Regions from separate parts of the Streptomyces sp. NBC_00523 genome, predicted to be linked through region 2. Evidence: riboswitches for the same ligand, from Rfam matches in the RefSeq annotation. Region 2 holds a riboswitch; each other region holds the start of a gene.
What was found. Region 2 has a riboswitch for cyclic di-AMP ahead of OHS17_RS25585 (M23 family metallopeptidase). Riboswitches for the same ligand answer to the same signal wherever they lie in the genome.
Positions count from the first base shown of each region.

Region 1: linked by a shared signal. The riboswitch ahead of OHS17_RS03905 (transglycosylase SLT domain-containing protein) and the one ahead of OHS17_RS25585 (M23 family metallopeptidase) in region 2 are both predicted to bind cyclic di-AMP.
Region 3: linked by a shared signal. The riboswitch ahead of OHS17_RS20700 (C40 family peptidase) and the one ahead of OHS17_RS25585 (M23 family metallopeptidase) in region 2 are both predicted to bind cyclic di-AMP.
Region 4: linked by a shared signal. The riboswitch ahead of OHS17_RS13115 (LysM peptidoglycan-binding domain-containing protein) and the one ahead of OHS17_RS25585 (M23 family metallopeptidase) in region 2 are both predicted to bind cyclic di-AMP.

Region 1 is NZ_CP107836.1:847,660-851,862, forward strand. It holds gene OHS17_RS03900 (FG-GAP repeat protein) at 1-1,180, opposite strand, end outside; gene OHS17_RS03905 (transglycosylase SLT domain-containing protein) at 1,401-2,267, opposite strand; cyclic di-AMP (ydaO/yuaA leader) riboswitch at 2,271-2,455, opposite strand; partial or broken gene OHS17_RS03910 (SDR family oxidoreductase) at 2,891-3,262, shown strand; gene OHS17_RS03915 ((2,3-dihydroxybenzoyl)adenylate synthase) at 3,316-4,203, shown strand, end outside.
Region 2 is NZ_CP107836.1:5,624,570-5,628,772, forward strand. It holds gene OHS17_RS25580 (M16 family metallopeptidase) at 1-1,301, shown strand, start outside; cyclic di-AMP (ydaO/yuaA leader) riboswitch at 1,533-1,697, shown strand; gene OHS17_RS25585 (M23 family metallopeptidase) at 1,711-2,550, shown strand; gene OHS17_RS25590 (GntR family transcriptional regulator) at 2,761-3,465, shown strand; gene OHS17_RS25595 (HPr family phosphocarrier protein) at 3,650-3,931, opposite strand; gene OHS17_RS25600 (bifunctional acetate--CoA ligase family protein/GNAT family N-acetyltransferase) at 4,105-4,203, shown strand, end outside.
Region 3 is NZ_CP107836.1:4,515,617-4,519,819, reverse strand. It holds gene pcrA (DNA helicase PcrA) at 1-1,616, opposite strand, end outside; cyclic di-AMP (ydaO/yuaA leader) riboswitch at 1,778-1,928, shown strand; gene OHS17_RS20700 (C40 family peptidase) at 1,927-3,084, shown strand; gene OHS17_RS20695 (hypothetical protein) at 3,143-3,496, opposite strand; gene OHS17_RS20690 (C40 family peptidase) at 3,806-4,203, shown strand, end outside.
Region 4 is NZ_CP107836.1:2,929,392-2,933,594, forward strand. It holds gene OHS17_RS13105 (FtsB family cell division protein) at 1-94, opposite strand, end outside; gene eno (phosphopyruvate hydratase) at 187-1,467, opposite strand; gene OHS17_RS13115 (LysM peptidoglycan-binding domain-containing protein) at 1,775-2,497, opposite strand; cyclic di-AMP (ydaO/yuaA leader) riboswitch at 2,502-2,669, opposite strand; gene OHS17_RS13120 (transglycosylase family protein) at 2,955-4,028, opposite strand.

The DNA.
Region 1 (4,203 bases), 4.8 Mb from region 2:
GCGCGCCGACGTCCTCCAGCGGGGCGCCGATGGCCACGTCCGCGTAACCGTCGCCGTCGGTGTCGGCCACCGACAGATCGCTGCCCCAGCGGTCGCCCTCTTCGGAGACCCCGGGGACGCCCGGGGAGTCCTGCGTCCACCAGACGGGCTCGGTGCCGGGCCCGGCGGCGCCGACGACCGGGCCGTCACCGGCGCTGCCGTAGTAGACGCCGACCACGCCGCCGTCCGGGGAGCCCCCGCTGGTGGCGTCTGGGCGGCGCGGCGTCCCCGTGACGAGGTCGTCGTAGCCGTCGTTGTTGATGTCACCGGAGGCGACGGCGGGGCCGCCGCGCAGGGAGCGCTCGAAGCGGAGCCCCTGGACCTGGCCGGAGAAGTAGGCGGACCAGCCCTCTCCGTGGTTCGGGCCGGCGGCCGTCCCGGAGACGACGAGGTCGGCGAGGCCGTTGCCGTCGTAGTCGCCCGTGGTCAGCGACTTCGGGTCGATCTCGTGTCCGGGTTCGGCCGGGATCACGTTCTCGCGCTGGGCGGGGGCGAGGGGCGCGGCGTCGGCGTCCTTCTTCAGCAGGGCGGGTTCGTAGCGGAAGAGCATGAGGTCGAACAGGTCGGTCACGGCCAGCTCGTCGCCGGGGACGTCGGGGCTGAAGTGGGCGGCCGCGAGGGCGCTGCCGAATCGCGCCCAGGCGGTGGGCTCGCCGGCCTGGAGCCAGTCGCTGTCCGTGCCGGTGAGGCCCTGCGGGGACCCCCAGAGCACGACGGCGCCGCCCGCGTCCGCCAAGGGCTCGATGTCCTCGCCCGGGACGCCGATGATCGCGTCGTCGTAGCCGTCGCCGTTCAGGTCGCCGGTGGCCACGGACTGGCCGAAGGCGTCGCCCGCCTCGGCGGCGCCGCGCACCCCGGCGGTGTTCTGGCTGAAGACGGCGGACGGGCTGGTGCCGAGGCCGCTGCGGGAGCCGTACTGGACGGTGACGAAGCCGGCGCCGGGCTTGCTGTCGATCGTGGCGCCCGAGGCGCCGATGAGCACGTCCTCGTAGCCGTCGCCGTTGAAGTCGGTGTTGCGGTCCTTCGCCTGGACGGCGCCGGGCGCGGACGGACCGGCGTAGGCGGAGGGCGCGGCGATGGCCGCGCCCGTCAGCAGGAGGATCGAGGCCGCGAGAACGGCGGCCGAACGGTACGTACGCACAGGTGGCTCCTTGGATCAAGGATGGCCGGGCGACTCCGGGGGGTGCCGGGAAGAGCCCGCTGTCTTCCCGGACGCCGTGTTCGACACCGCTTGTGCCACAAGGGTTGTACGGCTTTTCCGCGACAAGAGCGTGACGGCATGCGAAAGGGGCGGGAAGAAGCGCTTCCGCTTCTTCCCGCCCCTGTTCACGGCCCTGCCCCGAGCGCGGGGCCGGTTTCGGTCAGTACGCGCCGAAGACGTTGTCCATCGAGCCGTACGTGGCGGCGGCGTAGTTGCACGCGGCCGTGATGTTGGCGACCGGGTCGTAGATGTCCGTCGACGTACCGGGCACGTGGTAGGCGTCGAAGGTGGGCTGGATCACCTGGAGCAGGCCCTTGGAGGGGGTGCCGTTGACGGCGTTGATGTCCCAGTTGTTGATCGCCATCGGGTTGCCCGAGGACTCCCGCATGATGTTGCGGTAGATGCCGTCGTAGCTGCCGGGGATGCCCTGCTGCCCCATGATGGCGAGGGATTCCTTGATCCAGCCGTCGAGGTCGTCGGTGTACGCGACGGCCGCCTGGGTCTCGGCGGGCTTCTCGGCGGCGACCGGGACGGCGGTGCGCTCGGAACGGTCGGCGCGGTCGGCGCTCTCGGTCCGGGGGGCCGTGTCGCCGTTCTTCTCGGCGCTCTCCGCCTTGAATGCGCTCTTCTCGGCGGCCTTCGGGGCAGCGGCCTCGGACTTGGCGCCGATGGTGAGCTTCAGGCCCGGGTGAATGAGGTCGGGGTTGCCGCCGACCGCACCGCGGTTGTCCTTGTAGAGCCGCTCCCAGCCACCGCTGAGGGAATGGCCCTGGGCGATCTTGTAAAGCGAATCGCCGGACACCACGGAATAGGTGGTGGGCGCGGCCTTGCGCGCGGCAATTTCCTTGCCGGCGACGGAAGTCGGGGCCGCGGCCTTTTCGGCGACGACGGTCTTGGCGGGGGCGGCGGAAGCCGATCCGGCCGTGATCAGGGGGAGTGCGAGAACGGCTCCGCCCGCGCTGACGGCGATGAAACCGCGGGTCAGGGACGCGGACTTGGCACGACGGTGCTTACCCGGGATGGGCATGGGGTATTTCCTCTCCGTCGCCTACGAGGTGAGCTGTCGGGTTCGGACTGGAGATGTCCGGTCGCGCATGGCGACTTCACCCCTAGCCGCTCCGGATTCCGGACCGGCGGCAAACCTGGGTCCCCCGCTCCTGCCGTACGTGAGTGGTCGGGTTCCCGGACGGCGGCAGGATTCGGCGTTCCATCCGGATTGATGACGGGACCGTAAGCGAGAAACGACGGCCGGAACAAGCCCGGAATTGCTGATCACAATTGTTTTGCAAGATCAATCAAAGGAAATGCTCATGATCGCCCGCGCCGGGGGAAGTCAAATTTCTTGGCACGACTGGGAACCGGGAGATCGGATTGCGCGTCAGAAACGGCCGACGTGACGCTGCCCACTGAAGCCGGAATGGGGGCGTTCGCCCGTTTTGGTCGCATCTGACCGCATCAAAACCACTCCGAACGCCCGCAATTGGCATTTTGCTCATACACGAGCAAAAGGGACACAGGGTGGCTCGCGACCGGGCGGAATCACCGGTTCCGGCCCTCCGTTCGCGTGATCACTCTATGGTTAGGCTTACCTAAGTGTTGCCGCCCCTGTTCACCGTCCTAGGGCCTGTCGTCAAACTGCCGTCGCCCGCCAACGCCGCCGGCATCCCCCGTACGACCATGGCGGCGTACGCCGCGTCCAAGGCCGCCTCCGTCATGTTCACCAAGTGCCTCGGCCTGGAACCGGCCCCCCTGGGCGTCCGCTGCAACACCGTCTCGCCCGGCTCCACGCTCACCGACATGCAGCGCGGGATGTGGCCGGCCGGTGAGGCGCACGACGACGGGCCCGCCGCGCAGCGCGTCATCGCCGGGGACCTGGCGAGCTACCGCACGGGCATCCCGCTGGGCCGGATCGCCGAGCCGTCCGACATCGCCGAGGCGGTCGCCTTCCTCGTGTCCGACCGGGCCCGCCACATCACCCTGCACGACCTGTACGTCGACGGCGGCGCCACCCTGCGCGCCTGACCCGTCCGCCCGGCGCCCCCGCAAGCGGCTCCTCCCCCTGGAGACCTGAAACGATGACTGCCTCTCCGTACGACGACGCCCCGGCCTGGCCCGCAGAGTTCGCCGCCCGCTACCGCGCGGCCGGCCACTGGCGTGGCGAGACCTTCACGAGCATGCTGCGCGAACGGGCCGAGGCCCACGGCGACCGCGTCGCGCTGGTCGACCCCGCGCCCGAGCGCCGCGCCTGGGCGTACCGGGAGCTGGACGAGCGCGCGGCCCGGCTGGCGGCCGGCTTCCGGGCACGCGGGATAGCCAAGGGCGACCGGGTCGTCGTCCAGCTGCCCAACATCGCCGAGTTCGCCGAGGTCGTCTTCGCCCTCCTCCGGATCGGCGCGCTCCCCGTCTACGCGCTGCCCGCCCACCGCGAGACGGAGATCCCGGGCGAGCACACCGCCCTGTCCGACGTGCCGTGCGACGCGTCCGGGGAGCCCGAGGACGGGCCCGAGCCGCACGACCTGGCCTTCCTCCAGCTGTCCGGCGGCACCACGGGGGTGCCCAAGCTCATCCCCCGTACGCACGACGACTACATCTACTCGCTGCGCGGCTCCAACGAGATCTGCGGCGTCGGCGCGGACACCCGCTTCCTCGTGATCCTGGCCGCCGCGCACAACTTCCCGATGAGCTCGCCCGGCTGGCTCGGCACGCTGTACGCGGGCGGCACCGTCGTCCTGTGCCCGCGCCCCGACCCGGCCACGGCGTTCCCGGTCATCGAACGGGAGCGCGTCACCATGACCGGCATGGTGCCGCCGCTCGCCCTGGTGTGGACGGACGCGGCCGCTTCGGCGGAGCAGGACCTGTCGAGCTTCGAACTGGTCCTCGTCGGCGGCGCCAAATACAGCGAGACGGCCGCCCGGCGCCTCGAACCGGCGCTCGGCTGCCGGCTGATGCAGGTCTTCGGCATG
Region 2 (4,203 bases):
GCCTCACCGTGCTGCGCTGCCACCGCCCCGGCCAGCAGGTCGTCGCCGTCGAGATCTTCCTCGCCGCCCCCCTGGACGCCGAGCCCGAGGGTCTGGACGGCGTGGCCACGATCATGTCGCGCGCCCTGTCCGAGGGCACCGACAAGCAGAGCGCCGAGGAGTTCGCCGCCGAGCTGGAGCGGTGCGGCGCCACCTTCGACGCCCACGCCGACCACCCGGGCGTCCGGGTCTCCCTGGAGGTCCCGGCCTCCCGCCTGGCCAAGGCACTCGGCCTGGTCGCCGAGGCGCTGCGGGCGCCGGCCTTCGCCGACAGCGAGATCGAGCGGCTGGTGAGCAACCGGCTGGACGAGATCCCGCACGAGCAGGCCAACCCGGCCCGCCGCGCGGCCAAGCAGCTCTCCAAGGAGCTCTTCCCGGCCACGGCCCGCATGTCGCGCCCGCGCCTGGGCACCGAGGAGACCATCGAGCGGATCGACGCCGCGGCCGTGCGCGCCTTCTACGACGCGCACATCCGCCCGTCCACCGCGACCGCCGTGGTCGTCGGCGACCTCACCGGCATCGACCTGGACGCGCTGCTCGCCGAGACCCTCGGCGACTGGTCGGGGAACACCGCCGAGCCCCGCCCCGTCCCGCCGATCACGGCCGACGACACCGGCCGGGTGATCATCGTGGACCGCCCCGGCGCGGTGCAGACCCAGCTGTTGATCGGCCGCATCGGCGCCGACCGCCACGACAGCGTGTGGCCCGCCCAGGTGCTCGGCACCTACTGCCTGGGCGGCACGCTGACCTCCCGGCTCGACCGGGTGCTGCGCGAGGAGAAGGGCTACACCTACGGCGTGCGGGCCTTCGCCCAGGTGCTCCGCTCCGGCGCAGCCGACTCCGTCTCGGGTGCGACGGGCGCCTCGATGCTCGCCATCAGCGGTTCCGTGGACACCGAGTCCACCGGACCGGCGCTGGACGACCTGTGGAAGGTCCTGCGGACGCTGGCCGCCGAGGGCCTGACGGACGCCGAGCGCGAGACGGCCGTGCAGAACCTCGTGGGCGTCGCGCCCCTGAAGTTCGAGACGGCGGCCTCCGTCGCGAGCACCCTCGCCGACCAGGTCGAACAGCACCTCCCGGACGACTACCAGGCGACGCTGTACGCCCGTCTCGCCGAGACCGGCACCGTCGAGGCGACCGCGGCTGTGGTCAGCGCCTTCCCGGTGGACCGGCTGGTCACGGTCCTGGTCGGGGACGCCTCGCGCATCGAGGAGCCGGTCAGGGCACTCGGCATCGGAGAGGTGTCGGTCGTCACCGGCTGATCCGCAGCTCGGCCCGCTCGACGGGCAACGGGGAGGGTTCGGCGCGCGGTCGCGCCGAACCCTCCCCGCATGCGCGGCCCCTTTTGTCCCTTCCGTGCCTTTTGTGCATAAAGAGATTAGTTCGCCCTGTGGGATGGGCTACAAAACCCCGTGTCCGTTTGGTGGCCTGAAGTCCGTCCGCTTAGCGTCGGGTCCGCTGTCCGCCACTCGTACGCGCATCCGTGATGTACCGGGCAGCCATCGCCGAGTCCCCGTCAGGCGCGAGCCTGGGGAGCCGGGGACCCACCGTCCCTGGGGTGAATCGGATGCCCGCGCTCCGTCCGGAGCGAGGCGTCCGTAGGAGACCTTCCTGCTCCGAACCCGTCAGCTAACCCGGTAGGCGAGAAGGAAGGAAAGGACCAGCCACCCCATGGCGTTCACCCGTGCCACCGGGAAGCACCGTGCCCCGAGCCGCCTGACGCGCGTCGGCGCCAAGGCCGTCGGCGTCGCGACGCTCGCCGCCGGCGGTGTCATCGGCTCCCTGGCCTCCCCGGCCCTCGCCGCCGACACCGGGACGGCCCCCGCCGCCACCGAGACCGGCCTCTCCCAGCTCCTCGCCATCGAGAACACCCTCGCCGACCGCATCGACGCCCAGGCCACGGCGCAGCAGCACCAGGCCGAGGCCGCCGAGAAGAAGGCGGCGGCCAAGGCGAAGGAAGCGGCCAAGAAGAAGGCCGAGGCCGCGAAGAAGAAGGCCGCCGAGAAGGCCGCCAAGGCCAAGGAAGCGGCCAAGGCGAAGGCCAAGGCCGCCCGCGAGGCGTCCGCCCGCGCCGGCCGCTCCACCGCACGCACCGCGCTGGGCTCGTCCTACCAGCTGCCCGTCGCCGGCTCCTACGTGACCACCGGCTACAAGTCCAGCGGCTCGCTCTGGTCCTCCGGCAGCCACTCCGGCATCGACTTCCACGCCGCGTCCGGCAGCTCCGTCGTCGCCGTCGGCGCCGGCACGGTCGTGGAGGCCGGCTGGGGCGGGGCGTACGGCAACAACATCGTGCTCCGGATGGCGGACGGCACGTACACCCAGTACGGCCACCTCTCCTCGATCGGCGTCTCCGTGGGCCAGAGCGTGGCGGCCGGTCAGCAGATCGGGCTCTCCGGCTCGACCGGCAACTCCACCGGTCCGCACCTCCACTTCGAGGCCCGCACCACGCCCTCCTACGGCTCCGACATGGACCCGGTCGCCTATCTGCGCGCCCACGGCGTCAGCGTCTGACCGGTCACCGGCTCCACACCGAAGGCCCCGGCATCCCGCCGGGGCCTTCGCCGTTCCCACGCCTCCCCGCGCACCTTCCGCCACCCGGCCGCGACCAAAAGATATTCATGAATTCCCGCCCGGCATCGGAAATGCGAGCGCATTGCAATAGAGTCACGCCAGAGGTGTCGATCGGCCGCTGTTCGCGGGGATTGAGGCGGAGGTTCGGACATGCGTGTTCCGGCGCATTCGGTATGCACGGCAATCCGTGACGACATCGTCTCCGGTGTCTTCGAACGCGGCAGCCGGCTCACCGAGGAGGTGCTCGCACGGCGTTACGGGGTTTCCCGCGTCCCGGTACGGGAAGCGCTGCGCACCCTGGAGTCGGAGGGCTTCGTCGTGACCCGGAGACACGCCGGAGCCTGCGTCGCCGAGCCCACGGAGCAGGAGGCCGCCGACCTCCTGGAGGTCCGCATGCTGCTGGAACCGCTGAGCGCGGCCCGCGCGGCCCAGCGCCGGACGGACGCCCACCTCAAGGTGTTGCGCGGCCTGGTCAGGCTCGGCCAGGAGCGGGCCCGCCGGGGTGAGGGCGAGGATCTGCGCTCCCTGGCCGGCTGGTTCCACGAGACGCTGGCCCAGGCGTCCGGCAGCCCCGGCCTCATCGCCCTGCTCACCCAGCTCCGCCACAAGATCGCCTGGATGTACGCGGTCGAGCAGCCGGCCCGCCCGGCCGAAGCCTGGGCCGAGCACGGGGCCCTCGTGGACGCCGTGGCGCGCGGGGACGCGGAGCGGGCGCGGGCCCTGGCCGTGCAGCTCGCCGAACGCCACGGCGCCGCGCACCGGCTCCGCCGCGCCGCCCGCCCCGCCACCGTGCCCCGGGCCGGCCGTGTGAGGGCTTCGCAACGTGCCGTAAACACCGCGAGTGGCCGGAATTAACAAAGGGCGCGTACAAATAAAGAAAGGCGCGTGTAAAAAAAGCGGAAAAGGCGCGGCCCGCCCAACCGCCCGCTTATTCGGTCCGCGTCGTATGGCTGCGGCCCGCGCACGCAAAAGCCGCGGCGCCCCATGCAGGGGGCCGCGGCTTTCCCGTGAGAATTCCGGCGGTGTCGGCCGCTCGGGCTCAGACGGTCTCCGGAAGCTCCTCGAGACCCTCGGCGACCAGCTTCGCCAGGCGGTCCAGGGCGGCCTCGGCGTTGTCCGCGTCGGACGCGAGCACGATCTCCTCGCCGCCCTGGGCGCCGAGACCGAGCACCGCGAGCATGGAGGCCGCGTTCACCGGGTTGCCGTCCGCCTTGGCGATGGTGACGGGGACGCCGGAGGCCGTGGCGGCACGGACGAAGATGGAAGCGGGGCGGGCGTGCAGGCCCTCGGCCCAACCGACGTTTACGCGGCGCTCAGCCATGGTTCTGCCCTTCAAGAATCAACGGTTGTCTAGACCAGTGTCTCATGTGGTGCGCGATGCTCCGGGCAGACCCGCGGGCCCTCCCGCGCGCCGCGCCCGCGGTCGTCCGGAGACCTCAGAGTGCCCCGGCCCCGGCACCCCCGCGACCCGTGCGACAGCCGTAGGCTTTCCTCATGCAGCCCTCTCCGGAGCAGAGTCCGCATCACGCCTACCCCGATCACTGGGAGGCGGACGTGGTGCTCCGCGACGGCGGCACCGCGCGGATCAGGCCG
Region 3 (4,203 bases), 1.1 Mb from region 2:
ACCGTGCGCAGCTCCTCCATCAGCGTGTTGAACCGCTTGACGGCGTTGGCGGAGCGGGCGGCCATGCCGTACGCCTCGTCCACGCGGCGCAGCGCCTGCGGGAAGGTGATCTTCTCGCGCAGCGAGAGCGCGTCGATCATGGCCTCGGCGCGCTCGCCGATGCCGCGCTTGGGCACGTTGAGGATGCGGCGGAGCGGGACGGTGTCCTCGGGGTTGGCGAGGACCCGCAGGTAGGCCAGGACGTCCCGGACCTCCTTGCGCTCGTAGAAGCGGACGCCGCCGACGACCTTGTAGGGCAGGCCGACGCGGATGAAGATCTCCTCGAAGACACGGGACTGCGCGTTCGTCCGGTAGAAGACGGCGACGTCGCCGGCCTTCGCGTCGCCCGCGTCCGTGAGGCGGTCGATCTCCTCGGCGACGAACTGCGCCTCGTCGTGCTCGGTGTCCGCGACGTAGCCCGTGATGCGGGCGCCGGTGCCCGCGTTGGTCCAGAGGTTCTTGGGGCGGCGGCTCTCGTTGCGCTCGATGACCGCGTTGGCGGCGGACAGGATCGTCTGGGTGGAGCGGTAGTTCTGCTCCAGGAGGATCGTCGTCGCGTCCGGGTAGTCCTCCTCGAACTGGAGGATGTTGCGGATGGTCGCGCCCCGGAAGGCGTAGATCGACTGGTCGGCGTCACCCACGACACACAGCTCGGCGGGCGCGTTCTCCGGACCGGCCGGGCCGACCAGCTCGCGCACCAGCGTGTACTGGGCGTGGTTGGTGTCCTGGTACTCGTCCACCAGGACGTGCCGGAAGCGGCGGCGGTAGTGCTCGGCGACGTCGGGGAAGGCCTGGAGCAGGTGGACCGTCGTCATGATGATGTCGTCGAAGTCCAGCGCGTTGGCCTCGCGCAGCCGGGCCTGGTACATCGCGTACGCCTGGGCCAGGGTCTTCTCGAAGCCGTCGGCGGCCTGCCCGGCGAAGGTCTCCTCGTCGATGAGCTCGTTCTTGAGGTTGGAGACCTTGGCGGTGAAGGACTTCGGCGGGTAGCGCTTCGGGTCCAGCTCCAGATCGCGGCAGACCAGGGCCATGAGCCGCTTGGAGTCGGCCGCGTCGTAGATCGAGAACGAGGACGTGAAGCCCAGCTTCTTGGACTCGCGGCGCAGGATGCGGACGCAGGCGCTGTGGAAGGTCATGACCCACATGGCGTTGGCCCGGGGCCCGACCAGCTGCTCGACGCGCTCCTTCATCTCGCCGGCGGCCTTGTTGGTGAAGGTGATCGCCAGGATCTGGCCGGGGTGGACGCCCCGCTCGGCCAGCAGGTGGGCGATGCGGTGGGTGAGCACCCTGGTCTTGCCGGAACCGGCGCCGGCGACGATGAGCAGGGGCGACCCGGAGTGCACGACGGCGGCGCGCTGCTCGGTGTTCAGCCCGTCGAGCAGCGCCTCGGGGTCGATGACGGGGCGGTGTGCGCCGTCGCGGTAGTACGCGTCACGGGGCGGCGGGGGCCCGTCGAACACGCCCGCGAACAGGTCCTCCGGCACCGCTTCGGGTGCGGGGTCCTCGGGGGGCGGCGGGGCCGCGTCCTCCTCCTGCTGGAGGCCGGCCAGGAAACTGTCGTCAAAGAGGCTGCTCATCGCTGTCCGAGTCTAAAGCTCTCCACTGACACCCGGCCCCGCTCCGAAAAGGTCACGGAAATGTATCGGGCATATCGCACACCAACCTTCACAGCGGCCCCGTCAGTTGGCTAGCGTGCACGTTCGGACGGCCCGTACCCCCAGAGGCGACCTACGCCGAGCGTGCCGCCACGCCGAATCCGGGCCCGCCCGGAACCGGGGACCCACACGCAGCACCGGGGTGAATCGGTCCTTCCCCACCGGACCGTAGGGCAGCCTTCCGTTCCGCCCGAACCCGACAGCTAACCCGGTAGGCGGTCCACGGAAGGAGATGCCGGCCTTGGCGTCGCATCGCAAACCGCGCCCCCGGGTGCGTTCCACCGTCCCCGCGGTCGGGCTGACCTCGGCCGCGCTGGCATCGGTGACCCTGCTGTCCTCGCAGAGCGCGATGGCCGCGCCCGCGCCGAAGCCGAGCATCGAGGAAGTCCAGAAGAAGGTCGACGACCTCTACCGGCAGGCCGGCAACGCGACCCAGAAGTACAACCAGGCCAAGGAGGCCACGGACCAGCAGAAGTCCAAGGTCGACGCGCTCCTGGACGACGTGGCCAAGCGCACAGAGAAGGTGAACGACGCCCGCAGGACGCTGGGGAACTACGCCGCCGCCCAGTACCGCAACGGCGGCCTCGCGCCGACCGCGACCTTCTTCCTGGCCGACGACCCGCAGTCGTTCTTCGACCAGACCCACCTCATGGACCGCATGGCCGAGCGCCAGCAGCAGGCGGTCGCGAACTTCCGCACGCAGCAGGCGAAGGTGTCCAAGCAGCGGGCCGAGGCCGTGGAGAGCCTGGAGACGCTGACCGAGTCGCAGGCCTCGCTGCGCACCAGCAAGCAGGACGTCCAGACGAAGCTGACCGAGGCCCGGACGCTGCTGTCGAAGCTGACCGCCGAGGAGAAGGCGCGCCTGGCGGAGCTGGAGCGGAAGAAGGAGGCGGAGGCCAAGCGGAAGGCCGCGGAGCTGGCGAAGAAGCAGGCCGCCGCCAAGAAGGAGGCCGAGCAGAAGGCCAAGGAGGCGGGCGGCAGCAGCGGTACGGAGACGGGCTCCGGCTCCGGCTCCGGTACGGGCTCCGACAGCAGCGCCTCCACGAAGGCGGAGAAGGTCCTCGCGTTCGCCCGCGCCCAGATCGGCAAGCCGTACGTCTGGGGGGCGACCGGCCCCGCCTCGTACGACTGCTCGGGGCTGACGCAGGCGGCCTGGAAGGCGGCGGGCGTCGACATCCCGCGCACCACCTGGGACCAGGTGAACGTCGGGACGCGGGTCGCCACGGCGGATCTGCAGCCGGGTGACCTGGTGTTCTTCTACGACGACATCAGCCACGTCGGGATCTACAAGGGCGACGGGATGATGATCCACGCGCCGAAGCCCGGGGCGAACGTGCGCGAGGAGTCGATCTACTACATGCCGATCTACGGGAGTGTGCGCCCCGCCTGACCGGGGAAGAGGGCCGGTCCGCACGGGCCGGCCCCCTCTTGCGGGGCGCGTCCGCCGCTCAGGTCCAGAGCGTGGCGATGAAGATGTTCGCCAGGGTCAGCGCGCCGACCGCCGCGAAGACCCCCTTCTCGACCTTCTCCTCGTCCCGCTTGACGTAGACGAGCCCCAGGATCACGACCAGGAACAGCAGCTTGACGCCGATCTTGACGTTGTTCACGGGGTGGTCGTCGGCCTGGTCCAGGCCGACGAGGGCGACGCCGGTGACGAGCATGGTCAGCGCGCCGTGCAGCATGCCGGGGACGAACCGGGCGGTGCCGGCCTTCATCGCCTTCATCTGGCCGAGGAAGCCGCCGAGCAGGGCGGCGATGCCGATGATGTGCAGGGCGACGACGAAATCGATGAGTACGCGCATGGTTCCGCACCCTAGAACCCTCTCTCCGGACGGCTCCGGGCAGGGTGGGGCCTACGGGCCGCTTGAATGATGAATGCACTTTTTGCCTGATTCTGTGGCCCTTTTCCCGGTCACTCAGGCTTCATGTGCGGTCATTCTGCGACAATGCCACGCCAAGAGCGGGCAATAACCGTCATAACGACACCTTCCCGTGACCTCGGATTAGCGTCCCTTCCCGGTGGCCGTGGAACAGGGACCGTCCTCGCCGGCCACCGGAGAAGCCCGCCGGTATACCCCGTCGGGCCGTCGCACGGAAGGACGCCCGCCCCCGTGGCAGCGCATCGCAAACCCAGGCAGCGCCTCACCACCGCCTCCGCGGCCCGCACCGCGGCGACCCTCGCCGTCGCCGGAGCCGCAACGGCCGCCGTGCTGCCGGGAGCCGCGCACGCGGACCCCGCACCCACCGCGAAGCAGGTCAAGGCCCAGGTGGACCGGCTGTACCGGGAGGCGGAGGTCGCCACCGAGAAGTACAACGGCGCGAAGTCCGAGGCGACCGCCGCCGCCAAGTCGGTCGACGCCCTGCGCGACGAGGCCGCCCGCAGGACCGCCCGCCTCAACACCGCCCGCGACGTGCTCGGCGCGTACGCCGCCGCGCAGTACCGGTCCGGCGGGATCGACCCCTCCGTGCAGCTGGCGCTCTCCTCCGACCCGGACCAGTACCTGCGTCG
Region 4 (4,203 bases), 2.7 Mb from region 2:
GGTTCTGGGACCGGTAGACGCGGGCGGCGGTCTGCTCACCGAGCAGCCGCAGCCGGGTCGCGGTGGAGAACCGGTCCCTGTCCTTCACGGCCATGTTCCCGCCTCCCCATTACGACGTCCGTCCCCGCACACGGTACGTGACCGGGCGCGGGGACGGACGGAGGCGGGGGGTACCCGCGAGGGGCGTCAGCCCTTGAAGCGCGGGAACGCCGAGCGGCCCGCGTACACCGCGGCGTCGTCGAGGATCTCCTCGATGCGCAGCAGCTGGTTGTACTTGGCGACGCGGTCCGAGCGGGCCGGGGCGCCGGTCTTGATCTGACCGCAGTTCACGGCGACGGCGAGGTCGGCGATGGTGACGTCCTCGGTCTCGCCGGAGCGGTGCGACATCATGCACTTGAAGCCGTTGCGCTGGGCCAGCTCGACGGCGTCCAGGGTCTCGGTCAGCGAACCGATCTGGTTGACCTTGACGAGCAGGGCGTTGGCGGAGCCCTCCTCGATGCCGCGGGCCAGGCGCTCCGGGTTGGTGACGAAGAGGTCGTCGCCGACGATCTGGACCTTGGCGCCCAGCTTGTCGGTGATGACCTTCCAGCCCGCCCAGTCGTCCTCGTACAGCGGGTCCTCGATGGAGACCAGCGGGTACGCGGAGACGAGCTCCTCGTAGTACTCGGTCATCTCGGCGGCCGAGCGGGACTTGCCCTCGAACTCGTACGAGCCGTCCTTGTAGAACTCGGACGCGGCGACGTCGAGCGCGAGCGCGATGTCCTTGCCCGGGGCGTAACCGGCCTCCTTGATGGCCTCGATGATGAGGTCGAGGGCGGCGCGGTTGGACTCCAGGTTCGGCGCGAAGCCGCCCTCGTCGCCGAGGCCGGTGGACAGGCCCTTGGTCTTCAGGACCTTCTTCAGCGTGTGGTAGACCTCGGCGCCCCAGCGCAGGGCCTCGGAGAACGACTCGGCGCCGATCGGCGCGATCATGAACTCCTGGATGTCCACGTTGGAGTCGGCGTGCGAGCCGCCGTTCAGGATGTTCATCATCGGAACGGGCAGCAGGTGCGCGTTCGGGCCGCCGAGGTAGCGGAACAGCGGGAGGTCGCTGGCCTCGGAGGCGGCGTGGGCGACGGCGAGGGAGACGCCGAGGATGGCGTTGGCGCCGAGCGAGCCCTTGTTCTCCGTGGCGTCCAGGTCGAACATCGCCTGGTCGATGAGGCGCTGCTCGGTGGCGTCGTAGCCGACGAGCTCCGGGCCGATCTGCTCGATCACGGCGAGGACGGCCTTCTCGACGCCCTTGCCCTGGTAGCGGTTGGGGTCGCCGTCGCGAAGCTCAATGGCCTCGAACGCGCCGGTGGAGGCGCCGGACGGAACAGCAGCACGACCGGTGCTGCCGTCGTCGAGGCCGACCTCGACCTCGACCGTGGGGTTGCCCCGGGAGTCGAGGATTTCCCGGGCTACGACGACGTCGATGGACGGCACGAGGCATCTCCTTCTGGGATATGACGCTGATTGTGCAGGGTCACTTTGGCCTTGCGACAAGAGCCTAACCGGCCCGGCCGTCGGCGTCGGCCGACCGCCCGTCCCCTGGGACGAAAAAGGACCCAAGGGCGGGCATACCGGAGCGAAAGGCCGGATAACTACTGACTGGTAACTACAACAGTTGAACGCTCACGGGTGCCCGGCGGCCTCAATGCGGCGTGCCCCGGCCCGGCAACACACGGGGGGAGAGTGCGTGCCGGGCCGGGGCGGCCTGAGCGATCAGCGAGGAGGGATCGCGGTTGCTTCGTTACTTCGTCAGGTGGAGCTGCTGACCCGGGTAGATCAGGTCGGCGTCCTGGACGATGTCCTTGTTCAGCTTGAACAGCCGCTCCCAGCCGCCCTTGACGTGGTGCTCGGCGGCGATCTTGCTCAGCGTGTCACCGGAGACGACCTTGTACTCGCCGTCACCCTTGGCGACCTTCTTGCCGGTGGGGGTGGTGACCGTCTTCTTCGCGGCCTTCGGGGCGTCCGAGCGGTCGGAGCGGTTGGTGGCCGGGGCCTCCGTGCGCTCGGCCTTCTTCGGGGCGGCCTCCTGCTTGGGGGCCTCCTGCTTCGCGGCACCGGAGCCGGTGTCGACGCCCGGGTCGACACCGTCGTTGGTCAGGTTGCCGGCACCGGCGCAGGACCAGGCGCCCGGGCCCTGCAGGTCGAGGAGCTTCTCGGCGGTGGCGATCTGCTGGGCCTTGGTGGCCAGGTCGGCGCGGGGCGCGTACTGCGTACCGCCGGCGGCGGCCCAGCTGGACTGGGAGAACTGCAGGCCGCCGTAGTAGCCGTTGCCGGTGTTGATCGACCAGTTGCCGCCGGACTCGCACTGGGCGACGGCGTCCCACGTGGCGACGGAGGCGGCGGAGGCGTTGGTCGCGCCCATCAGCGGCACGGCGACGGCGGCACCGGCGACACCGGCGAGCGTCGCGACACGGACGGCCTTGGAGGGGCGGCGGTGCTTGTTGCCCTTGCGGTTGAGCAGCATCGAGTCTTCTCCTCACCGACGCCTGCGAGGTGAGCTGTCGGGTTCGGGCCAAGTGAGTTGCCCGGCCGCGCTCCTGGCGCGACTTCACCCCTAGCCGGCCCCGCCCGTCTCCCGACGACCGGGCCCAGCGCCTACCTGGGTCCCCCGCTCCTGCCTACGGCGCTTTCGCGTCTGTTCCCTCCGACCGACGGCAGGATTCGGCGTGACGGTCGACGGGGCCCGCGGTGCGAGCGGTTCTGACCGTAATCACACCCACCGGTCATATTCAAAGAAGGACATACCGGATAATCATCCCGTAAGAGCATCCGATGAACCCTCATTTGTGCAGGTCGGAACGGATGCGGCGGGACCTCCCGGACAAGGGGCGTGAGTTCACGCAAAGAGACCCATGTCTCACTCGGTCAAAAGTGGGACATGGGCCTCTTAAACCACCCAAAGCGCAGGGGGCTCTAACGGCTCATCCGGCGCTCTCGGCGACCTGGTCCGGGGCCAGGTCACCCAGGCCCAGATCGAGGTTCTGGCCGGGCAGGATGAGGTCCGGGTCGGAGCCCACCTCGGCCCTGTTCGCCTCGTACAGCTCGGGCCAGCCGCCGGGCAGGTCCTGCGCGTCGGCGATCGCCCAGAGGTTGTCGCCCGGCCGCACGGTGTACGTGCCGCCAGCCGGCCCCGTGGCACTGTCGCGCGCGTCGCCGTCGCCCCGCGAGGCGTGGCGGCCCGTGTCGCGCCCGTCGGCCGTCCCGGTGGCGTCGTCGGCGGCCGGGGCGCCCCGGTGCTTGCCGCCCTTCGCCCGCGCGTCGTCCGTCGCGCCGGCCGAGGGGTCCGCGGAGGGGTCGCCCGAGGGCGTGGTGGACGGGTCGTCCGAGGCGGACGGGGTGCCGGAGGGGTCGGCGGACGGGTCGGCCGAAGCGTCGCCCGACGGGGAGGCGGAGGCGTCCGCCTTCTCCTCGGCGCTCCTGCCCGCGTGCTTGCCGGAGCTCTTGCCGGCCTCCTTGCCCGTGGTGGCCGCGTCGGACGCCTCGTCCGAGGCGGTGGCCGACGAGCCCGAGGAGGCGTCGTCCACCGGGTCGGTGCCGAGACCGGCGTCGAGGCCCGAGTCGGCGCCCCGGGCGGGGTCCTCCTCGCCCTTGTCGCCCGGGTCCACGTCCGCCTTGCCCGCGGCCTTGGTGAGCCCGGAGATCACCGCGCAGCTCGGCCACGCCTTGGGGCCCTTGGCGGCCAGGACCCGCTCGGCCACCGCAATCTGCTGCGAGCGGCTGGCGAGGTCGGCGCGCTCGGCGTACGACTCACCGCCGTACGCCTTCCACAGCTCCGGCGTGAACTGGAGACCGCCGTAGGAGCCGTTGCCGAGGTCGGCGCTCCACATGCCGCCGCTCTCGCAGTCGGCCACCCGGTCCCAGGTCGCGGTGTCCGCGGCGTGTGCGCTTGCCGCGCCGAGCAGCGGGATGGCGATGGCCGAGCCGGTGACGCCTGCGGCGACCACGATGGCGGGTGCCTGACGAGGGCGGCGGTGTCTGCCGTTCGCGGAGCCCATGGGAGATGCCTTCCGTGTGACTGACAAGCGACTGGTGAGTCGAACGGTGAACCTAGCGAAACTCGAACGTGAGTCACAAGTCGATGCAGTAGAGATCACGCGAAAGTCACAGGGTTGACAGAGTGTCACTTTCAGCCGCCCGCGCATGCCCCTTTCCACAGCCACGGAGAAGCGC